4 regions of the Streptomyces sp. NPDC045899 genome follow, and region 3 is predicted to be linked to each of the others. Evidence: riboswitches for the same ligand, from Rfam matches in the RefSeq annotation. Region 3 holds a riboswitch; each other region holds the start of a gene.
What was found. Region 3 has a riboswitch for cobalamin ahead of AC07FT_RS17485 (energy-coupling factor ABC transporter permease). Riboswitches for the same ligand answer to the same signal wherever they lie in the genome.
Positions count from the first base shown of each region.

Region 1 (5,837 bases), on a different contig from region 3:
CGCCTCGGCGTAGAACTCCTCCATCGCCCCGCGGTAGCCGCCGGGGTGGTCGGTGGTCTCCGTGGTGACCGGGTAGACCAGCCGCTCCTCGATGTGGTCGGGCCGCAGATACCGATCGGCGATGGAACGCGCGATGCTCCGGCCGTGCCGCGCGCTGTGGTAGGCGATGACATCGGCCTCGGCGATGACCTCCACGGCCCGTACCGTCATCAGGGACGGGTCGCCGGGGCCGAGCCCCACACCGTAGAGCCGGCCCTGCTGCTGCTCGCTCACTCTGCCTCGCTCGCTATCGCGTTGACCGCGGCCGCGGCCATGGCGCTGCCACCGCGTCGGCCGCGCACCACCAGATGGTCAAGCGCCGCCGGATGTCCGGCCAGCGCCTCCTTGGACTCGGCCGCGCCGATGAAGCCGACCGGCACACCGATGACGGCGGCCGGGCGCGGCGCGCCCTCCTCGATCATCTCCAGCAGCCGGAAGAGCGCGGTGGGGGCGTTGCCGACAGCCACCACCGAACCCTCCAGCCGGTCCCGCCACAGCTCCAGCGCGGCGGCGCTGCGCGTGGTGCCCATCCGGCGGGCCAGCTCCGGCACCCCGGGATCGGACAGGGTGCACACCACGTCGTTGTCGGCGGGCAGCCGCTTGCGGGTGACACCGCTGGCGACCATCTGCGCGTCGCACAGGATGGGCGCGCCGGAACGCAGCGCGGCACGGGCGCGGGAGACCACCTCGGGCGAGTACCCGAGGTCCTGGACCAGGTCGACCATGCCGCAGGCGTGGATCATCCGCACCGCGACCTGGCTCACATCGGCGGGGAGACCGCCGAGATCCGCCTCGGCGCGGATGGTGGCAAAGGACGCGCGGTAGATGGCCGCCCCGTCCTTCTCGTAGTCGAACACTGTGCCCTCGATCATCTCGTTCCGCGGGCCGCCGCCACGGCGTCGGCCACCTGCTCTGCTGTCACGTCCGTGCCGTCCGGGTCACCGGGCGTCCCGGATGTGCCCCGTACGGTGATCCGGTAGCCCGTGCCGGTCGCCAGCGCGTCCACCCAGCGGCCGCCGGGATGACCGCAGCGCCGCTCACAGCCGGAGAAGTACACCGGCAGCGGCACGGTACGCCGTTCGCCGCCCGCGGTGGTCCGCGCCACCGTCCGCCCGGCGTCGGCGCGCACATCGGTCAGCGACTTCGCGCAGCCGGGCAGCCCGGTGCAGGCCCCGACACCGAGCCACGGTGAGCCGGGATCGGTCACCAGCCCGGCTCCGGCCAGTTCGTCCGCCGCGGAGCGGGCGGCCCCCGGGGTGAATCCGGGGATCACCACGCCGCGCCAGGGTGTCACACGCAGCTCATCGGCCCCGTCCCGGGAGGCGAGCGCGGCGAGCAGCCGCCACTGGGCGGCGCTCATCCGGCCGAGCGGTACGGCCACGGACACCGCGTGGCGGCCGTGCGGGCCGGGCACCGGACCGGGGGAGGGAAGGCAGGGTTCCGTCCATGGGCCGGGCGCCGTGTCCAGTCCGGCACCGCAGGCGCCGGTGTCCGGTTCCTGTCCGATGCCCGCCCCGGCGAGTCGCGCCGCCAACCCGGCGGCCGTCACGGCGTGTTGTGCGGGGAGCTCCCGCGCCCGCCAGGCCCGGATGCCGCTTTCCTCCGCTCTCGTCAGGAATTCCACGGCCGCCAGCGCGGCGGCCCGCGGGGCGTCCTCCGCCGCGATGCGCAGCCCCCCGGATCCGGCGGCACCCACCCCCAGGACGGCTCCGCCGCCCGGCGTTGCGATCAATGTCACATCGGCGCCCAGGGCGGCGACATCACCCCGTCCGTCGTCCAGCGCGAACAGGAACCGACCCGACAACCCCGACAAAGCCCTCAACTCGCCGGACCCCGCCGTGCACAGCAGTGTGTCCAACTCCCGCGCCCACACCGAGGTGTCGGTGTGCCCGGCGCCGTCCAGGCCGCTCAGCGGTGACGCCACGATGTTGCGCACCCGGTCGTGCGCGTCCGACGGCAGCAGCCCCGCCGACCGCAACCGCTCCGCCAGGGGTGCCCCGCACCCTTCGGCAAGCCCCCGCAGCTGGACGTTTCCCCGGGAGGTGAGGTCGAGCCGGCCGTCGCCCAGCTCCTCCGCCACCGCCGCCAGCGTCCGCGCCTGACGTCCTGTCAACAGGCCGCCGGGCAGCCGGACACGGGCCAGTGCGCCGTCGTGCGCCGGGTGGAGCCGCAGTGCGCCGGGGCATGCGTCATCACGCCCGCCACGGTCCGCGGAGACCGTCCGGTCCGTGGCGGAGCGGGCCCGGACACCGGTGGCGGGCGTTTGATCCCCAGGTGGGACGGTTGTCGGGGGGAGGGGCATGGCGGCGAGCATACCGACGATCGCCCGGCCCTCACCGTCCCGTGGCAGGTCAGCAACGCTTACTATGCTGAGCGGCGGGTCGTCCTGACCCGCCGGACGCAACTGACGGCGTCAGGGGAGGAAGCCGGTGAGATTCCGGCGCGGTCCCGCCACTGTGAGCACGGCAGCAGCCGCGCGAGCCAGGAACTCCCGCCGTCTTCAACCCGCCCGGGGCGCGGACCCCGAGGAAGGCGCCCAGTCATGATCCTGCTGCTGTCGACGTCCGACACCGACCTGCTCAGCGCCCGTGCCGCCACGGGCCCGGTGCCGTACCGCCTGGCCAACCCGGCCCGGCTCGCACTCGACGACCTGCCCGGCCTGCTCGAGGGCGCCGACCTCGTCGTCGTACGGCTGCTCGGCGGGATCCGCGCCTGGCAGGAGGGCCTGGACACCCTGCTCGCGGGTGACCGCCCCGTGGTGGTCCTCACCGGTGAACAGGCCCCGGACGCCCAGCTCATGGAGGCGTCCACGGTCCCGGTCGGCATCGCCGCCGAGGCCCACGCCTACCTCGCCCACGGCGGCCCCGGAAACCTGGAGCAGCTGGCCCGCTTCCTCTCCGACACCGTGCTGCTCACCGGCCACGGCTTCGAACCGCCCGCCCCCGCCCCCACCTGGGGCCCGCTGGAGCGCACCGCGCGCACCACCACCGGCCCCACCGTCGCGGTGCTCTACTACCGAGCCCACCACATGAGCGGCAACACGGCCTTCGTCGAGGCCCTGTGCCGGGCCGTGGAGGACGCCGGGGGCCGTCCGCTCCCGCTGTTCGTCGCCTCGCTGCGGGCGCCCGAGCCCGAGCTGATCGAGGCCCTCGGCGCGGCCGACGCGGTCGTCACCACCGTGCTCGCCGCCGGTGGCACCCGGCCCGCCGACGCCTCCGCGGGCGGCGACGACGAGTCGTGGGACGCGGGCGCGCTCGCCCGGCTCGACGTCCCCGTGCTCCAGGCGCTGTGCCTGACCGGCTCGCGCACCGCCTGGGAGGAGAACGACGAGGGGCTCTCCCCGCTGGACGCCGCGACCCAGGTCGCCGTCCCCGAGTTCGACGGCCGCCTCATCACCGTGCCGTTCTCCTTCAAGGAGGTCGACGAGGACGGACTGCCCGTCTACGTCGCCGACCCCGAGCGCGCCGCCCGGGTCGCCGGGATCGCGGTACGGCACGCCCGGCTGCGCCACATACCCGCGGCCGACAAGCGTCTTGCACTGGTCCTCTCCGCCTACCCGACCAAGCACTCCCGCATCGGCAACGCCGTCGGCCTCGACACCCCCGCCAGCGCCGTCGCCCTGCTGCGCCGCCTGCGGGCCGAGGGCTACGACCTCGGCCCCGAGGACGGGCCGGACGCCCTTCCGGGCCTGGTCTCCGGCGACGGCGACGAACTGATCCGCGCCCTCATCGACGCCGGCGGCCACGACCAGGAGTGGCTCACCGAGGAGCAGCTCGCCGCCAACCCGGTCCGCGTCCCCGCCGCCGACTACCGCCGCTGGTACGCCACCCTGCCCGCGCAGTTGCGCGACGCGGTCGAGGAGCACTGGGGCCCGCCGCCCGGCGGGATGTTCGTCGACACCAGCCGCAACCCGGACGGCGACATCGTCCTGGCCGCGCTGCGCCACGGCAATCTGCTGGTGGTCATCCAGCCGCCGCGCGGCTTCGGCGAGAACCCCATCGCCATCTACCACGATCCCGATCTGCCGCCCTCCCACCACTACCTGGCCGCCTACCGCTGGATGGCCACCCCGCAGGCGGACGGCGGCTTCGGTGCCGACGCCATGGTCCACCTGGGCAAGCACGGAAACCTGGAGTGGCTGCCCGGCAAGAACGCCGGACTGTCCGCCGCCTGCGGCCCCGACGCCGCGCTCGGCGATCTGCCGCTGATCTACCCGTTCCTGGTCAACGACCCGGGCGAGGGCACCCAGGCCAAGCGCCGCGTGCACGCCACCCTGATCGACCACCTGGTGCCGCCGATGGCCCGCGCCGACTCCTACGGCGACATCGCGCGGCTGGAGCAGCTGCTCGACGAGTACGCCGCCATCTCCTCGATGGACCCGGCGAAGCTGCCCGCCATCCGCGCCCAGATCTGGACCCTGATCCAGGCCGCCAGGCTGGACCACGACCTCGGCCTAGAGGACCGTCCCGACGACGACGGCTTCGACGACTTCCTGCTCCACGTCGACGGCTGGCTGTGCGAGGTCAAGGACGCCCAGATCCGCGACGGTCTGCACGTCCTCGGTGCCGCCCCCGGCGGCCCCGGGCGCGTCAACCTGGTGCTCGCGATCCTGCGCGCCCGCCAGATCTGGGGCGGCACCACCGCGCTGCCCGGTCTGCGCGAGGCACTCGGACTGGACGAGTCGGCCGCCACCCGCACCGGCGCCGATGACGCCGAGGAGCGCGCCCGCGCGCTGGTCCAGGCGATGGAGGACGCGGACTGGGCCCCCGACGCGGTCGAGAAAGCCGTCCTCGTCCTGCCGGACGAGCAGCGCGCCGCGGTCACCGCCATCCTCGACTTCGCCGCCCGCGAGGTGGTGCCGCGCCTGGCCGCCACCACCGACGAGATCGACCACGCCGTGCACGCGCTCGGCGGCGGTTTCGTCCCGGCGGGCCCCTCCGGCTCCCCGCTGCGCGGTCTGGTCAACGTGCTGCCGACCGGCCGCAACTTCTACTCCGTCGACCCCAAGGCCGTGCCCAGCCGGCTGGCCTGGGAGACCGGCCAGGCGCTCGCCGACTCGCTCCTGGAGCGCTACCGCGCCGACAACGACGGCCAGTGGCCGACCTCCGTCGGTCTCTCGCTGTGGGGCACCAGCGCGATGCGCACCTCCGGCGACGACGTGGCCGAGGCGCTGGCGCTGCTGGGCATCCGGCCGGTGTGGGACGACGCCTCGCGCCGGGTGACCGGGCTCGAGCCCGTCGAACCCGCCCAGCTCGGCCGTCCGCGCATCGATGTCACCCTGCGCATCAGCGGTTTCTTCCGGGACGCCTTCCCGCATGTCGTCGGACTGCTGGACGACGCCGTACGGCTGGCCGCCTCCCTCGACGAGGCCGACGAGGACAACTACGTACGCGCGCACACCCGGGCCGACCTCGCCGCCCACGGCGACGAGCGCCGCGCCACCACCCGGATCTTCGGCTCCCGCCCCGGCACCTACGGCGCCGGGCTGCTCCAGCTGATCGACAGCCGTGACTGGCGTACCGACGCCGACCTCGCCGAGGTGTACACGGTCTGGGGCGGCTACGCCTACGGACGCGGTCTGGAGGGCCGCCCGGCGCGGGAGGAGATGGAGAGCGCCTACCGGCGGATCGCGGTCGCGGCGAAGAACACCGACACCCGCGAGCACGACATCGCCGACTCGGACGACTACTTCCAGTACCACGGCGGCATGGTGGCCACCGTGCGCGCGCTCAAGGGCACCGCGCCCGCCGCGTACATCGGCGACTCCACCCGCCCCGAGACGGTCCGCACCCGCACCC
Region 1 covers NZ_JBWKKP010000005.1:384,994-390,830, forward strand. The annotation lists gene AC07FT_RS10645 (precorrin-2 C(20)-methyltransferase) at 1-273, opposite strand, end outside; gene AC07FT_RS10650 (precorrin-8X methylmutase) at 270-911, opposite strand; gene cobG (precorrin-3B synthase) at 908-2,353, opposite strand; cobalamin riboswitch at 2,400-2,549, shown strand; gene cobN (cobaltochelatase subunit CobN) at 2,582-5,837, shown strand, end outside.
Region 1: another riboswitch for cobalamin. It lies ahead of cobN (cobaltochelatase subunit CobN); the one in region 3 lies ahead of AC07FT_RS17485 (energy-coupling factor ABC transporter permease).

Region 2 (5,837 bases), on a different contig from region 3:
AAATACGCCCGGTGGCCGACCGATGCCGCACCCTTTCCACCGCGTCACCCCGGCGCCCGCCCTCGTTAACCTTTCGTTCACCCAGTTTCCTTACGTTCACCGTGCCACTACAGACCTTCGAACTGATTGACCGGGTGTATGGAACACATCACGCTTCTCATCGGGATCGTGATCATCACGGCCTTGGTGTTCGACTTCACGAACGGCTTCCACGACACAGCCAATGCCATGGCCACCACCATCTCCACAGGCGCGCTCGGTCCCCGGGTGGCAGTGGCGATGTCGGCCGTCCTCAATCTGATCGGCGCCTTCCTGTCCGTGGAGGTCGCCAAGACCATCTCCGGGGGCATCCTCGACGAGGACTCCGGCATCCGGCCCGAAGTGATCTTCGCGGGTCTGGTCGGAGCCATCCTCTGGAACCTGGTGACCTGGCTCGCCGGGCTGCCGTCCAGCTCCTCGCACGCCCTCTTCGGCGGCCTGATCGGCGCCACCGTGGCCTCGGTCGGCATCGACGGGGTCAACGGGGACGCGATCGTCATGAAGGTCCTCATCCCGGCCGTCGCCGCTCCGCTGGTGGCGGGTATCGCCACGATCGTCGCGACCCGGCTCACCTACCGGCTCGGACGTGGCCGCGCCGCCGAGGACACCGCCAAGGGCTACCGCGCCGGGCAGATCGCCTCGGCCGCCCTGGTCTCCCTCGCCCACGGCACCAACGACGCGCAGAAGACGATGGGTGTGATCACCCTGGCGCTGGTGACCGGCGGTGTGATCGCGCCGGACTCCGACCCGCCGATGTGGGTCATCGTCTCGGCCGGTCTGGCCATCGCCCTGGGCACCTACCTGGGCGGCTGGCGGATCATCCGCACCATGGGCAAGGGCATCACCGACATCCAGCCGCCGCAGGGCTTCGCCGCCCAGACCGGCGCGGCGACCGTCATCCTCGCCTCCTCGCACATCGGCTTCGCGCTCTCCACCACCCAGGTCTGCTCCGGTGCCGTCATGGGCGCGGGCGTCGGCCGCAAGGGCGGTGTGGTGCGCTGGTCGACCGCGGGCCGGATGGTCGCGGCCTGGGTGCTGACGCTGCCCGCCGCGGGTCTGATCGCAGCCGGGTCGGCGCTCCTGGCCGACCAGGGCGACTGGGGCATCACGGCGGTGGCCGTGCTCGCCATCACGGGCTGCCTGGTCATCTGGGCGCTCTCCCGGCGCAAGCCGGTGGACGCCTCCAACGTCAACGAGGTCGAGCAGGGCGCCACCGCCGAGCCGGTGGGTGTCATCACCGCCGCCCTCCAGTCGGTGGCCCCGCCGCCGGTGGGCTCCGCCGCCACCGCCGACAGCACCGCCTCCTCGGACACCGTCTCCGACACCACCACCGACCAGCCGAAGGCCGTCGCGGCGGCCGGCTCGGCCGCCCCCGCGGCGTCGAGCAGCACCAGCAGCTAAAGGGAGCCATGGAATGAGCATCGACTGGGCGGCACTCGGCCAGGTCTTCGGCGTCAGCCTCGCGGTGACGGTCGGAGTGGTGGGCGTCTTCACCCTCGGCATCATCGGCACCTCCCGCAAGGCGCTCAGCCCCGAGGGAGCGGCCGTGGCCACCGCCACCGCCGGCGGCGTCCCGGCGCAGGGGGGCGGCGCGTCCTCTCTCGCCCGCTCCGGCGCGTACGCCTGCTTCGCGCTGTGCGCCGCGGTGGTGGTGTACGGCATCTATCTGATCGTCGCCTGAGGACGCTCCGGCGCCTCCCGCGACATCTGAAGAGCACCACGGCCGCCGGGCCGGAGACGCTGACCAGCCTCTCCCGCCCGGCGGCCGTCGCTCGTGCTCCGCGCGGGGCCCATGTGGGCCTCGGCACACTCGTGCGTCGCAGGTCATGGGCGAGTTGACGGCCCTTCGCGGCCCATGGTGGACTTCCGGAGCCAAACGGCGGCAGCAGAGGAAGCCGGTGCGAATCCGGCGCGGTCCCGCCACTGTCACCGGGGAGCGCTCTCCCATCGCCTGCACGGGGTCACGGCTCGTCCGTACGGCTGGTCCGTACACGGAGCTGGAAGACCGGGAGAGCCGCGGATCCGGGAGCCAGGAGACTCTCCCCGCCGGTCACGTCGAACCAGGGCGCGGACCCTGAGTGAGGACATACCGCCATGCCCGGCACCGCCACGCCGCCGTCCCCGCCGCTCCGCGGCCCCCTGGACGCGGACACCCCGCGCACCCCCTTCTTCCGAGGCACGACGGCGGGCTGAGGGATGCGTGCCGATCACGCCTCGTTCGCGTGCGGTGCCGCTCTCGGCTTCCTCGGTGACCTCGCCACGGGCGACCCCCGCCGCGGCCACCCGGTGGCCGCGTTCGGGCGGGCCGCCCTGGCCGCCGAGCGCCGGCTGTGGCGCGACCACCGCGGTTACGGGGCCCTGCACACCGTGCTGTGCGCGGGCGGCGCGGCCGCCGGTGCCGCGCTGCTGACGCGTGCCGGACGGGCGGTGGCCGGGCGCCACCGCGCCGACATCGCCCTGACCGCCGCCGCCACCTGGGCCGTGCTGGGCGGTACGACGCTGGGGCGCGAGGCCCGCGCCGTCGGCGGCGCGCTGGCCGCCGGGGACGTCGAGGCCGCCCGGGAGCGGCTGCCGCACCTGTGCGGACGCGATCCGCAGGCACTGGACGCGCAGGCGATCGCCCGCGCGGTGGTGGAGTCGGTCGCGGAGAACACCTCCGACGCCGTGGTGGGCGCCCTGGTGTGGGGGGCGGTGGCCGGAGTGCCCGGGCTCGTCGCCTTCCGGGCCGTGAACACCCTGGACGCCATGGTGGGCCACAAGTCCCCGCGCTACCGCCGGTTCGGCTGGGCCGCGGCCCGGCTGGACGATGTCGCGGGCTGGCCGGGCGCACGGCTGACAGCGGTTCTGGCGACGGTCGCGGGCCCCGATCCGCGCGGTGCCCGGCGGGCCTGGCGGCGGGACGGTGGGCGCCACCCCAGCCCCAACGCGGGCCCGGTGGAGGCGTCGTTCGCGGGCGCCCTCGGGGTGCGCCTCGGCGGCACCCTCGCGTACGCCGGCCGGATCGAGCACCGGCCGGTGCTGGGTGACGGACGGGCGGTGCGCACCGCCGACATCGACCGCGCGGTGCGGCTGTCGCGGCGGGTGGGGGCGCTGGCCCTGCTGACGTCGGTGACGGCACGGCTGGTGGTGGGCAGGGTTCTGTCCGACAGGGGCGGGGTCCCGGGCGGACCGGGCGAGCGGAGAGGGAAACGATGAGCGGAACAGGGGGCGGGCTGCTCGTCGCCGGGACGACCTCGGACGCGGGCAAGAGCGTGGTCACGGCGGGCATCTGCCGCTGGCTGACGCGCAAGGGCGTCCGGGTGGCACCGTTCAAGGCGCAGAACATGTCGCTCAACTCCTTCGTCACCCGGGACGGTGCGGAGATCGGACGGGCGCAGGCCATGCAGGCGGCCGCCGCGCGCGTGGAGCCCAGCGCGCTGATGAACCCGGTGCTGCTGAAGCCGGGCAGCGACCGCAGCAGCCAGGTGGTGCTGCTGGGCAGGCCGGTGGGCGAGATGAGCGCCCGCGGCTACCACGCGGAGCGGCGCGAAGGGCTGCTGGAGACGGTCACCGCGTGTCTGGAGGAGCTGCGGAGCACCCATGACGCGGTGATCTGCGAGGGCGCGGGCAGCCCCGCCGAGATCAATCTGCGCCGTACCGACATCGTGAACCTGGGGCTGGCGCGGGCCGCCGGGATCCCGGCGGTGGTGGTCGGGGACATCGACCGCGGCGGGGTGTTCGCGTCCTTCTTCGGGACCACCGCGCTGCTGTCCCCGGAGGACCAGCGCCATATCGCCGGTTATGTGGTCAACAAGTTCCGCGGCGATGTGACCCTGCTGGAGCCCGGTCTGGAGATGCTGCGCGGGCTCACCGGGCGGCCGACGCTCGGCGTGCTGCCGTTCGCCCACGGTCTGGGCATCGACGAGGAGGACGGGCTGCGGGTGTCGCTGCGCGGCGCGGTGCGCGAGAGCGTGGTCGCGCCGCCGCACGGCGCGGACGTGCTCCGGGTCGCGGTGGCCGCCGTACCCCTGATGTCCAACTTCACCGATGTGGACGCGCTGGCCGCCGAACCGGGTGTGGTGGTGCGTTTCGTGGACCGCCCCGAGGAACTGGCCGACGCCGACCTGGTGGTGGTGCCGGGCACCCGCGGCACGGTCCGGGCGCTGGCGTGGCTGCGTGAGCGCGGGCTCGCGGACGCCCTCGTGCGGCGGGCCGCCGAGGGGCGGCCGGTGCTGGGCATCTGCGGTGGCTTCCAGGTGCTGGGGCGGCGTATCGAGGACGAGGTCGAGTCACGGGCCGGGACGGTGGAGGGCCTCGGACTGCTGCCGGTGCGGGTGCGGTTCGCGGTGGAGAAGACCCTCGCCCGGCCGGTGGGCGAGGCCCTGGGCGAGCGGGTGGAGGGCTACGAGATCCACCACGGGGTCGCCGAGCTCCTCGACGGCGGCGACGAACCCTTCCTCGACGGCTGCCGCGCGGGCTCGGTGTGGGGCACCCACTGGCACGGCTCGCTGGAGAGCGACGGCTTCCGGCGGGCCTTTTTGCGGCGGGTGGCCGCCGCGGCGGGCCGGGCGTTCGTCCCCGCGCCCGACACCCGGTTCGGGGAGCTGCGCGAGGAGCAGCTCGACCGCCTGGGCGACCTGATCGAGGAGCACGCCGACACGGACGCGCTGCTGCGGCTGATCGAGGACGGCCTGCCGGACGGGCTGCCCTTCGTACCGCCCGGGGCGCCAGGAGGAGCGAAGTGAGCATCCCGGACCGCGACCGCGTCACCACCGCTGGAGGTACCGCCGAATGACCACCGCCACCTATCCGTTCACCGCGGTCGTCGGGATGGCCGACATGCGGCTCGCCCTGTTGCTCAACGCGGTCTCCCCGGCTGTCGGCGGCGTCCTGGTGCGCGGGGAGAAGGGCACCGCGAAGTCCACGGCCGTCCGTGCCCTGGCCGCGCTGCTGCCGCCGGTCGGGGTGGTCCCCGGCTGCCGGTTCTCCTGCGATCCGGCGGCGCCCGACCCTCAGTGCCCGGACGGGCCGCATGAGCCCGGCACCGGCACCGCGCGGCCCGCGCGGATGGTCGAACTGCCCGTCGGCGCCTCCGAGGACCGGCTGGTCGGCGCGCTGGACATCGAGCGGGCGCTGGCGGACGGGGTCAAGGCGTTCGAGCCGGGGCTGCTGGCCGACGCGCACCGCGGGGTGCTCTACGTCGACGAGGTCAACCTGCTGCACGACCACTTGATCGACCTGCTGCTGGACGCGGCGGCCATGGGCGCCTCCTACGTGGAGCGCGAGGGCGTCTCGGTCCGGCACGCGGCGCGCTTCCTCCTGGTGGGCACCATGAACCCCGAGGAGGGCGAACTGCGGCCGCAGTTGCTGGACCGCTTCGGGCTGACGGTCGAGGTCACCGCGTCACGCGACACCGAGGAGCGGGTCGAGGTGGTGCGGCGTCGGCTGGCGTACGACGAGGACCCGGCCGGGTTCGCGGGGCGCTGGGCGGAGGACGAGGGCAGTCTGCGCGAGCGCATCGCCGCGGCGCGCGCCCTGCTGCCGAAGGTGGTCCTGGGCGACCGGGCGCTGCGCCAGATCGCGGCGGTCTGCGCCGCGTTCGAGGTGGACGGGATGCGCGCGGACATCGTGACCGCGCGGACGGCCACGGCGCTGGCCGCCTGGGCGGGCCGGACGGATGTGCGCACCGAGGACGTGCGCCAGGCGGCGCTGCTGTCGCTCCCCCACCGGCGGCGCCGGGCGCCGTTCGACGCGCCGGGACTGGACGAGGACAAACTCGACGAGGTGCTGCGGCGGTTCGAGGACGAGGAGCCGGAGCC
Region 2 covers NZ_JBWKKP010000025.1:92,038-97,874, reverse strand. The annotation lists gene AC07FT_RS29475 (inorganic phosphate transporter) at 139-1,440, shown strand; gene AC07FT_RS29470 (hypothetical protein) at 1,454-1,720, shown strand; cobalamin riboswitch at 1,928-2,079, shown strand; gene AC07FT_RS29465 (cobalamin biosynthesis protein) at 2,236-3,234, shown strand; gene AC07FT_RS29460 (cobyric acid synthase) at 3,231-4,763, shown strand; gene AC07FT_RS29455 (putative cobaltochelatase) at 4,810-5,837, shown strand, end outside.
Region 2: another riboswitch for cobalamin. It lies ahead of AC07FT_RS29465 (cobalamin biosynthesis protein); the one in region 3 lies ahead of AC07FT_RS17485 (energy-coupling factor ABC transporter permease).

Region 3 (5,837 bases):
ACACGTCCTGTTCGACGGAGGCGGCGAAGAGCTGATCGTCCGGATCCTGCACCACCAGCTGGACCGTCGTCCGCAGCCGGGTCAGCCCCTTGCGGTCGTAGGTGGCCGGCACGCCTTCGACCGTCAACTGCCCGGTATGCGGCCGCAGTCCACCGCTGAGCAGCCGCATCAGCGTGGTCTTGCCGCTGCCGTTGCGGCCCAACAGCGCCAGCGCACGGCCCTCGCGCACCTCGAAGTCGAGACCGTCCAGCACGGTCGGGCCGTCCTCGTAGGCGAACGACGCGCCCCGGAGGGCGACCAGGGGCACCGGCTCGCTCATGACAGCGGACCTTCCAGTACGAGGGTGACGGTGATCAGTGCGGCCAGCAGCGCGGCGCTCGCCGTGGTGAAGCGGACGGAGACCCGGGCCTCGGGCACCAGGACCCGCAGGGTGCCGTCGTAACCGCGCCCGGCCAGCCCGTTCTGGAGCCGCGCCGCCCGGTCGAAGGCCCGGACGAACGCCGTGGCGCCGAGCCCGGCGAGCGAGCGCCAGGCGGCGGCCCGGGTGGTGTGTCCCAGCCGGGCCGCCTGCGCCTGCCGCACGCTGCGCACGGAGTCCAGCAGCAGGAAGCTCATCCGGTACGTCACGAGGGCGACGTCCACCACCGGCGCGGGCACTCCGGCCCGCACCAGCCGCGGCAGCAGATCGGACATCGGGGTGGTGAACGCGAACAGCAGCACCCCGAGGGACGCGGCGGAGGTGCGCAGCAGCAGCTCTCCCGCGCGTTCCGGGCCCCCGTCGGCGAGGCCCACGAAGCCGTCGCCGCCGACCCGCACCAGCAGGGTGGCCGCCCCGGTCACACAGAAGCCCAGCGGAACGCGGTAGGCGCGCCACAGCCGCCGCCCCGGCACACCCGCCGGGCCGAGCAGTACGGTCAGCGCCGTCACCATCACCAGGGCCGCGCCGGGCCAGGGCGGCAACGAGATCGCGAGTACGGTCAGGCCGAGTCCGAGCACGGCCTTGTCCACGGGATGACGGCGGCGCCAGCGACTGCTGTGCGCCGCCTCGTCGATCGGCAGCACGGGGGCTCAGACGCTCTCGTCGTCCGGCTCCCGGGCGGCCACGGACGCGCTCTCGGCCTCCTGCCGCTCCTGGGCGCGCTGCTCGCCCTGGCGCCGTCCCCGGCGCAGACCGAAGTAGTAGGCGAGGACGCCGGCGCCCAGGGCCGCCTGAAGGGCGAACAGGGCCGACTCGATCTCCCCCGACGGCGGTTCGTAGAGCGGTGAGAACCACGGCTCGTAGTCGGGCTTCAGCTCGGTGATCGCGGTCTCCGCCTCGGCGTCGGAGCCTGTGAAGGGCTCCTCCTTGTGGTCGCCGAGCCCCAGGGCCAGTGGCACGATCGCGAGCGCCGCCACCGCGAGCAGCAGCAGGGCGTTGATCTTCGTGTTACGGCTCATCGGGCCACCGCCTCGGTCGTCTCGGTCCGCTTCCGCTCATCGGCCGGGAACACGCCCAGCCGGGTCAGCTCACCCTTGCTGGACTGCGCGAGCAGGCGCATCACGAGCACCGTGAGGAATCCCTCACTGACCGCGAGCGGGATCTGGGTGACGGCGAAGATGGAGCCGAACTTGCCGAGCGCGCCCAGGAACCCGCTGCTCGGGTCCGGGAAGGCGAGGGCGAGCTGCACGCTGGTGACGCAGTAGGTGGACAGATCGGCCACGAACGCGGCGAAGAACACGGTGACCATCAGCGGTACCCCGGCCCGCCGCAGCAGCCGGTACACCGCGTAACCGGCCCACGGCCCGACGATCGCCATCGAGAAGACGTTGGCGCCGAGCGTGGTCAGCCCGCCGTGCGCGAGCAGCAGCGCCTGGAAGAGCAGGGTGATCGTGCCCAGTACCGCCATGATCGGCGGGCGGAACAGGATGGCACCCAGCCCGGTGCCGGTCGGATGGGAACAGCTCCCGGTCACCGAGGGCAGTTTGAGGGCCGACAGAACGAAGGTGAAGGCTCCGGAGGCGCCGAGGAGCAGGGTGCTCTCCGGATGCTCCTTGACCTCACGGGTGAGTGACCGTACTCCGTGGACGACGAAAGGCGCGGACGCGACGCCCCAGGCGATCGCGTGCGCCGGAGGCAGGAAACCCTCGGCTATGTGCATGGTTCAGCAGACCCTCTCCAGCACCTCGTGGATGGACGACGCGCCTCGGCCGGTCTCCTGGCTTACGGGTACCACCGCCCGTGCTCCGCCTTCCCGGGTCCGAGGACCCAGTGGCTGCCCGCGAGGGCCGGAGCCGGACTTCCCGATCACAGTGGCGAGGGCCGCACCGGCATCACACCGATTTCCCGTTCACCAAGGCGTGGTGACAGTAATGCCCGGATCGGGGTGGTGACAAGCGCGCTCGGGGGCGCGCGGTCGCACGCCGGTCGCGCGGTACGGCCGGGTTCGGGTGGGTTCGGAACCACCCGCTCCGCTCGTCCTCACGCCCGTGGGGCGGCTCGTCCTCAGGCCCGTAGATACGCCAGCACGGCGAGCACCCGGCGGTGGGTGTCCTCGCCCGGCGGGAGGTCCAGTTTGGTGAGGATGCCGCTGATGTGCTTGCCCACGGCCGCGTCGGACACCACCAGCGCACGGGCGATCGCGGCGTTGGACCGGCCTTCCGCGATCAGGGCGAGGACCTCCCGTTCGCGCGGGGTGAGCCGCTCCAGCGGATCGCGGCGCCGGCGCAGCAGTTGGCGCACCACCTCGGGGTCGACCACGGTGCCGCCGTCGGCGACCGCGCCCAGGGCGTCCATGAACTCCTCGACCTGCCCCACCCGGTCCTTCAGCAGATAGCCGACGCCGGTGCCGTCACCGGAGTCCAGCAGGTCCGAGGCATACGCCCGCTGCACGTACTGACTGAGCACCAGGACGGGCAGGGCGGGCCGCCGCTCACGCAGCCGCACCGCCGCGTGCAGTCCCTCGTCCTGGAACCCCGGCGGCATCCGGACATCGGTCACCACGATGTCCGGCGCGTGCTCCTCGACGGCGGCCACCAGCGCCGGGGCGTCACCGACGGCCGCGACCACCGTATGTCCGCACCGGCCGAGCAGCTCTACGAGCCCTTCCCGCAGCAGCACACCGTCCTCGGCGAGCACGACGCGCAGAGGCCGGCCGGAGGATCGCTGTCGGTCGGTTCGCAAGGAAACTCCACACACACCAGGGTCGGCCCGCCCGGCGGGCTGGACAGGGAGAGTCTGCCATCGAGCACCGACACCCGGTCCGCGAGTCCGGTCAGCCCGCTGCCCGCACCCGGGTCGGCGCCACCCCCGCCGTCGTCGCGCACCCGCAGGACCAGCCGTCCGTCCCGGTGCCCGCCGCTCACCTCCGCCCGGCTCGCCCCGCTGTGCCTGGCCGTGTTGACGAGGGCCTCGCGGACCACGAAGTACGCGGCCGCCTCCACCGCCCGCGGCAGCCGTCCCGGCAGGTCCAGGTCCACGTCCACCGGGACCGGGGAGCGGTCCGCGGCATCGGCCACCGCCGCCCCGAGGCCGAAGTCCGTGAGGACCTGGGGATGGATGCCGTGGATGAGCTCGCGCAGCTCCGCCAGTGCCGCTCCCGCCTCCTGATGGGCCTTGGCGAGCCGGTCGGCGAGGGGGCCCGGCGGGGTGTCGAGGCGGGCCAGACCGAGCGTCATCGTCAGCGCCACCAGCCGCTGCTGCGCACCGTCGTGCAGATCACGCTCGATACGGCGCCGTTCGGCCTCGAACGCGTTCACCAACCGGACACGGGAGCGGGCCAGTTCGACGACCCGCGCGCCGAGGGCCGCCTCACGCGGGGCGACCAGGAGCCGCGCCAGCGCGGCCCTGGCACCGGCCGCGGCCCCCAGGACATAGCCGCCCAGGGCCAGGAGGACCAGACCGAGCAGGGCGACCGCGCACGCGGTCGGCCAGGCGGTGACGGTCCACAGCTTCACCACCTTGGCCTCCTGGCCGCCCCCGACCGTGGCCATCAGCAGCGGTGTCGCCACCACGGACAGCGGGAGCAGCAGCGCGCCCATGACCACGAGGGCGTCGACCGGCCACAGCAGGACGGCCAACAGCAGCACGTAGCCGAGCTCCCGCCGGGTGGCCTGCTCCCGCAGACGGGTCGTCAGCCAGGACCGCAGACCGTGCGCATCGGGGACGAGGTGCGGGTCGGGGGCCGGCTCCCGGTCGATCAGCCGCAGCCGGTACCGCTCCACCCGGCCCACCGGGAGTCCGGCGAGGGCGGCGAGGACCAGCAGCGGCAGCCCCACGAGCACGAGCGCGAGCACACTGCCCAGCGCCACCAGTGCCGTGACGCCCACGAGCGTGACGGCACCGGTCACCGCGCCGGTGAGCAGATAACCGGCCGCGCGCCACGGCCATGAGGACAGCAGGAAGCCCCGTGCGGACATGGCCCGCCACACGTTCCGGGGGGCCACGGAGGTCACCGGGTGCATGGGCGTCACCGTAGAAGGCCCGCTCGGGCCACCGCCATCGCCCCAGGGGGAGTGCGGAGGGTAGGGCAGGCCCTACCCCCGCTCTCGATCCCGCCGTACTGCGGTGGACGGCCCCCGCGCGGTTTCGTTGGACCGCCGATGGAACCAGGGACAGGGAGGCGGCACCCGATGACGCTGTGGGGCACGGGCCGGCGCGGACGGCAGACGGACGGGCGGGCACGGACGGACGGACAGGAACGGGCCGACGCCGTCCGGCTGCGTTCGGTCAGCAGACACCACCGGTCGGGCCCGGAGGAGGTGCGGGCGCTCGACCAGGTCTCCATCACCTTCCCCCGCGGCACCTTCACCGCCGTCATGGGCCCCTCCGGCTCGGGCAAGTCGACACTGTTGCAGTGCGCCGCCGGGCTGGACCGCCCCACCTCGGGCACGGTCACCGTATGCGGGACGGAGCTGACGGGGCTCGGCGAGACCCGGCTGACCCTGCTGCGCCGCGCGCATATCGGGTTCGTCTTCCAGGCGTTCAACCTGCTGCCGTCGCTGACCGCGGAGCAGAACGTGGGACTGCCGCTGCGGCTCGCCGGGCGCCGCCCCTCCCCGGCCCGGGTGCGCGAGGCGCTCCGTCAGGTCGGTCTCGCGGACCGGGCGCGGCACCGTCCGGCGGAGCTCTCCGGCGGGCAGCAGCAACGGGTCGCCCTGGCCCGCGCCCTGATCACCCGCCCCGATGTGCTCTTCGGCGACGAGCCCACCGGTGCGCTGGACTCGCGGACCGGCCGTGAGGTGCTCGGTCTGCTGCGCGCCACGGTCGACGGGGACGGCCGGACGGTCGTCATGGTCACGCACGACCCGGTCGCCGCCGCGTTCGCCGACCGGGTGGTGTTCCTGGCCGACGGACGGGTGAGCGGTGAACTGGCCGGGGCACGGGCCGAGGACATCGCCGCCCGGATGACCCGTCTGGAGGCCGCCCCGTGCTGAGTGTCGCCTTCCACACCGTGCGCACCCGCTGGACCACCTTCGCCGGCAGTTTCGTCGCACTCGCCCTGGGGGTCGCGCTGGTCGCCGTGATGGGCCTGGCCCTCGCCTCGTCGCTGGACCCGCCCGACCGCGGACCCGAGCGGTTCGCGGGCGCGCCGGTCGTGGTGCGGGGCGCGGACACCCTCCGCGTCCCCACGGCCGCCGGGCAGCGGGTCCATCCGCTCACGCAGCCGCGCCCCGTGCCCGTGGCCACTGTGGCGGAACTGCGCGGGCTGGGCACCGTCGTCGAGGACCGGTCGTTCGGGGTGCGGGCCCGGGGCGCGCCCGGTGACCTGGTGGGCCACCCCTGGTCCACGGCCCCGTTCGGCCGGTACGCGATCGAGGCGGGGCGTGCGCCCCGCACCGGCGACGAGGTCGTCGTCAGC
Region 3 covers NZ_JBWKKP010000010.1:219,079-224,915, forward strand. The annotation lists gene AC07FT_RS17470 (energy-coupling factor ABC transporter ATP-binding protein) at 1-319, opposite strand, end outside; gene cbiQ (cobalt ECF transporter T component CbiQ) at 316-1,062, opposite strand; gene AC07FT_RS17480 (energy-coupling factor ABC transporter substrate-binding protein) at 1,069-1,437, opposite strand; gene AC07FT_RS17485 (energy-coupling factor ABC transporter permease) at 1,434-2,138, opposite strand; cobalamin riboswitch at 2,169-2,350, opposite strand; gene AC07FT_RS17490 (response regulator) at 2,483-3,115, opposite strand; gene AC07FT_RS17495 (sensor histidine kinase) at 3,073-4,395, opposite strand; gene AC07FT_RS17500 (ABC transporter ATP-binding protein) at 4,609-5,412, shown strand; gene AC07FT_RS17505 (ABC transporter permease) at 5,406-5,837, shown strand, end outside.

Region 4 (5,837 bases), 100 kb from region 3:
CGTCGCCCGGACCGACGCGCTCGCGGCCAGCCTGCTCACCAGCGACGTCGATGAGCGGGACGCCGAGTTCGTCACCGGGGAACGCACCGCGGAGGGCTTCTACCGGGTGCGCAACGGTATGGCCCCGGTCATCGCCCGCGGTCTGGCCTACGCCCCCTACGCGGATCTGCTGTGGGTCGAGACCGGCACCCCCGACCTGGCCCAGGCCCGGGAGTTCGCCGAGGCGATCCACGCGCGGTACCCGGACCAGATGCTGGCGTACAACTGCTCGCCCTCGTTCAACTGGAAGGCGGCCCTGGACGATGACCGGATCGCCAAGTTCCAGCGGGAGCTGGGGGCGATGGGCTACCGCTTCCAGTTCATCACCCTCGCCGGGTTCCACTCGCTCAACCACGGGATGTTCGACCTGGCCCGTGGCTACGCGGAGCACGGGATGACCGCCTATGTCGACCTCCAGGAGCGCGAGTTCGCCGCGCAGAAGCACGGCTTCACGGCGGTGAAGCACCAGCGGGAGGTCGGCACGGGCTACTTCGACCTGGTCTCCACCGCGGTCAACCCCGCCTCCTCCACCACCGCGCTGTCCGGCTCCACCGAGGAGGAGCAGTTCCACTAGGCCCGTCCCCGGGCGCCGTTCGCTCAGCCCCTGCCGAGCGGGGGTCGTACGGCCTTCCCCGTCCGACCCCCGCTCCCGCCCTCCTCCAGGAGAACCCGATGTCCCTCAGCGCACCGACCCGTCGTGTCCACGTCCTCGCGGCTCCGGGCGACCGCCATGACGAGATCCTCACCCCCGCCGCACTGGACTTCGTCGGCACGCTGGCCGCGATGTTCGGCGCGCGCCGCCAGGAGCTCCTGAGAGAACGCCGCCGCCAGGTGCTGCGCCTGGCCAGCGGCTCCCCGCTGGACTTCCCCCTGGTCACCGCCGCCGTCCGCGACGATCCGTCCTGGCGCGTGGCACCGCCCGCCCCCGGGCTGACCGACCGCCGGGTGGAGATCACCGGCCCGCCGGACCGGCGGATGGCGGTCAACGCCCTCAACTCCGGTGCCCGGGTGTGGATGGCCGACTTCGAGGATGCCACCGCACCCACCTGGGACAATGTGATCGGCGGCCAGCTGACGCTGCTGGACGCCATCGAGCGGCGCATCGACTTCACCACCGCGGACGGCAAGGAGTACCGGCTCGCCGCGCGCGATCAGCTGGCCACCATCGTGGTCCGGCCGCGCGGCTGGCACCTGGACGAGGCGCATCTGGAGGCCGACGGCGAACCGGTGCCCGCCGCGCTCGTCGACTTCGGTCTGTACTTCTTCCACTGCGCCCAGCGGCAGATCGACGCCGGACACGGACCGTACTTCTACCTGCCGAAGCTGGAGAACCGCTACGAGGCCCGGCTCTGGAACGACATCTTCCGTACCGCGCAGGATCTGCTGGGCATTCCCCGGGGCACCGTCCGCGCCACCGTCCTCATCGAGACGATCACTGCCGCCTTCGAGATGGAGGAGATCCTCTACGAGCTGCGCGAGCACAGCTCCGGTCTCAACGCGGGCCGCTGGGACTATCTGTTCAGCCTGATCAAGACCTTCGGCCACCGCACCGACTTCCTGCTGCCGGACCGCGCGAAGGTGACGATGGCGGCACCCTTCCTGCGGGCCTGCACCGAACTGCTGGTGCGCACCTGCCACAAGCGGAGTGCCCACGCCATCGGCGGAATGGCCGCGCAGGTGCCGGGCAAGGACCCGGCCGCGCACGAGGCGGCGCTCGCCACGGTGCGGCTGGACAAGGAGCGCGAGGCCGAGGACGGATTCGACGGCTCCTGGGTCGCCCATCCCGGACTGGTGCCGGTGTGCCGCGAGGTGTTCGACGGAGTGCTGGGCGACCGGCCCCATCAGCTCGACCGGACGCGCGACGACGTGGAGGTGACGGCGGTGGACCTGCTGTCGGTGCGCCGGATCAGCGGACCGCCCACACCGGAGGGCGTGCGCACCAACGTCTCGGTCGCGCTGCGCTACTACGCCGCCTGGCTGCGCGGCCAGGGCGCCGTCGCCCTCGACGGTCTGATGGAGGACGCGGCCACCGCCGAGATCGCCCGGGTGCAGATCTGGCAATGGCTGCGGCACCGGGTCATCGACCGGGCGACGGTGCTGCGCCTGCTCGATGACGAAGTCGCCGCGCTCGGTGCCGCGTATCCATGGGCACCGTGCGACGAGGTGCGGGCACTCTTCGAACGCACCGCGCTGTGCGGCGAGTTGCCGCTGTTCTTCACCCCGGACGCCTACGCCGCCCACCTCGTGCGCCGTGCGGAGGTACGGGCATGAGCGGGGACATCCGGCGCGTGGGAGTGGTCGGCGGCGGTCAGATGGGCGCGGGCATCGCCGAGGTGTGCGCACGGGCCGGGCTGGACACGGTGGTCTGTGAGGCCGACGCCACGGCCGCGCGTACCGCCCGGGAGCGCGTCACCGCCTCGCTGGACCGGGCGGTGCGGCGGGGCGGGCTGGAGCGGACCGCGGCCCGGGACGCCCTGTCCCGCCTGGTCTTCACCGGCAGTCTGGAGGATCTGTCCGACCGGCAGCTCGTCATCGAGGCGGTGATCGAGAACGCCGACGCCAAGGCCGAGGTGTTCGCCGCGCTCGACAAGACCGTCGAGGATCCGGCGGCCGTTCTGGCCACCAACACCTCCTCGATCCCCGTGATGCGCCTGGGCATGGCCACCAGCCGCGCCGACCGGGTCGTCGGACTGCACTTCTTCAACCCCGTCCCGGTGCTGCCCCTGGTGGAGGTGGTGACCTCGCTGCACACCGCCCCGGAGACGGTCACCGCGGTCGAGGAATTCGCCTCGCGCACTCTGGGCAAGACGGTCATCCGCTCCCGGGACCGGGCGGGCTTCGTCGTCAACGCCCTGCTGATCCCCTATCTGCTCTCGGCCGTCCGGATGGCGGAGTCCGGCTTCGCCACCGCCGCCGACATCGACGCGGGCATGGAGCTGGGCTGCGCCCACCCCATGGGCCCGCTCAAGCTCGCGGACCTGATCGGGCTCGACACGCTCGCCTCGATCGCCGGCTCGCTGTACGACGAGTTCAAGGAACCCCTCTACGCGCCTCCCCCACTGCTCCAGCGGATGGTGGAGGCACGGCTGCTGGGCCGCAAGACCGGCCGCGGGTTCCATGCGTACGGCCAGGGGTGAGCGACCCGGCGGACCGGGCCGAGGGGCCCGCCCGCCGGGCCCCCGCGCACCGATGGGGTGTCTCAGCTCACCCTCAGCATGCTGGACGGGTCCCACCACATCGGCGGGCGGCCCCTTAGGGTGGCCGGTGCAGCTGGTTCGCCCCGTCCGCCAGGCGGGAGGCGTCGCAAGAGGGAACCCGGTGGGAATCCGGGACTGCCCCGCAGCGGTGAGCGGGAACGACCGCCGTCATACGCACTGGGCCCGAGGAGGGCCTGGGAAGCGACGGCCAGTAGGTGTCCTCCCCTTGAGGACGTGCCCGTGAGTCCGAAGACCTGCCAACTGCCCGGGTGCGTACGACGCGTACCCGGACATCCGGTGACCTCGAGGGCGGGTCGGCGAACATACCAGGTGGACGACCGCGCCGTTGCGCGCGAGGTCGACCGTCCCGGTACGTCACCCCTTCGCGCTCTCGTCCCGTCCCCGGGATCTCAGGGATTCATCTCGCGAAGGAGATCTCCGTGACCACCAAGCCCGCAGCCGCGGCAGCACGGGCCACCGTGTACGGCTACCCCCGTCAGGGCCAGAACCGGGAACTGAAGAAGGCGATCGAGGGCTACTGGAAGGGCCGCGTCACCGCCGACGCCCTCCGCGACACCGCCGCGGAACTGCGCCGGACGAACTGGCGGCAGCTGGCCGGAGCGGGCATCCACGAGGTGCCCACCGGTGACTTCTCCTACTACGACCACGTCCTGGACACCACCGTCATGGTGGGTGCGATCCCCGACCGCCACCGGGACGCCGTCGCGGCCGATCCGCTCGACGGCTACTTCGCGATGGCGCGCGGCACCCAGGACGTGGCGCCGCTGGAGATGACCAAGTGGTTCGACACCAACTACCACTATCTGGTCCCCGAGCTGGGGCCGGACACGGTCTTCACGGCCGACTCCGCCAAGCAGGTCGCCGAGCTGACGGAGGCGCTGACCCAGGGGCTGACGGCCCGTCCGGTCCTGGTCGGCCCGGTCACCTATCTGCTGCTGGCCAAGCCCGCGCCCGGGGTGGCCGCGGACTTCGACCCGCTCACCCTCCTGGACCGGCTGCTGCCGGTGTACGCGGAGGTCCTGGCCGATCTGCGGGCCGCCGGGGCGGAGTGGGTACAGCTGGACGAACCCGCCCTCGTCCAGGACCGCACCCCGGCCGAGCTCAACGCCGCGGCCCGGGCCTACCGCGACCTCGGCGCCCTTCCCGACCGCCCCAAGCTGCTCATCGCCTCCTACTTCGACCGTCTGGGCGACGCCCTGCCCGTCCTGGCCAAGGCCCCGGTCGAGGGTCTGGCCCTGGACTTCACCGAGGCCGCCGCCGCCAACCTCGAGGATCTCGCGGCTGTCGGCGGTCTGCCCGGCAAGCGCCTGGTCGCCGGGGTCGTCAACGGCCGCAACATCTGGGTGAACGACCTGTCGGCCGCACTCTCGACGCTCGGCACCCTGCTGGGGCTGGCGGGCCAGGTCGATGTGTCCGCGTCCTGCTCGCTTCTGCACGTCCCGCTGGACGCCGCCGTGGAGCGCGACATCGCGCCGCAGATCCTGCGCTGGCTCTCCTTCGCACGGCAGAAGACACGGGAGATCGTCACCCTCGCCAAGGGCCTCGCCCGGGGAACCCACACGATCGCCGCCGAACTCTCCGCGAACCGCGCCGATCTGGCCTCCCGCGCGGGTTCGCCGATCACCCATGACCCGGCCGTCCGGGCGCGCGCTGCCGCCACCACCGGGGCCGACGCCCGCCGGTCCCAGCCGTACGCCGAGCGGTCCGCCGCCCAGCGCGCCCATCTGGGCCTGCCGCTGCTGCCCACCACGACCATCGGCTCGTTCCCGCAGACCGATGAGCTGCGCACCGCGCGGGCCGACCTCCGCGCGGGCCGGATCGACACCGCCGGGTACGAGGAGCGGATCACGGCGGAGATCCAGGCGGTGATCTCCTTCCAGGAGAAGGCCGGACTGGACGTCCTGGTGCACGGCGAGGCCGAGCGCAACGACATGGTGCAGTACTTCGCCGAGCAGCTCACCGGCTACCTCGCCACCCAGCACGGCTGGGTCCAGTCCTACGGGACCCGCTACGTCCGCCCGCCGCTGCTGGCCGGGGACATCTCCCGCCCCGAACCGATGACGGTGCGCTGGACGACCTACGCCCAGTCCCTCACCGACCGCCCGGTCAAGGGCATGCTCACCGGACCGGTGACCATGCTGGCCTGGTCCTTCGTCCGCGACGACCAGCCGGTCGCGGAGACGGCCCGCCAGGTGGCGCTCGCCCTGCGGGACGAGGTGAACGACCTGGAGGCCACCGGGTCCTCCGTCATCCAGGTCGACGAACCCGCGCTGCGCGAGACGCTGCCGCTGCGCGCCGCCGACCGCCCCGGCTATCTGGCCTGGGCCACCGAGGCGTTCCGGCTCACCACCTCCGGGGTGCGTCCGGACACCCAGATCCACACCCATATGTGCTACGCCGAGTTCGGCGACATCGTCCAGGCGATCGACGACCTCGACGCCGATGTCATCAGCCTGGAGGCGGCCCGCTCCCATATGCAGGTCGCCCGCGAACTGGCCGCCCACGGCTATCCGCGTGAGGCCGGACCCGGTGTGTACGACATCCACTCCCCGCGCGTGCCGAGCGCGGAGGAAGCGGCCG
Region 4 covers NZ_JBWKKP010000010.1:117,175-123,011, reverse strand. The annotation lists gene aceA (isocitrate lyase) at 1-613, shown strand, start outside; gene aceB (malate synthase A) at 712-2,310, shown strand; gene AC07FT_RS17065 (3-hydroxybutyryl-CoA dehydrogenase) at 2,307-3,176, shown strand; cobalamin riboswitch at 3,294-3,512, shown strand; gene metE (5-methyltetrahydropteroyltriglutamate--homocysteine S-methyltransferase) at 3,677-5,837, shown strand, end outside.
Region 4: another riboswitch for cobalamin. It lies ahead of metE (5-methyltetrahydropteroyltriglutamate--homocysteine S-methyltransferase); the one in region 3 lies ahead of AC07FT_RS17485 (energy-coupling factor ABC transporter permease).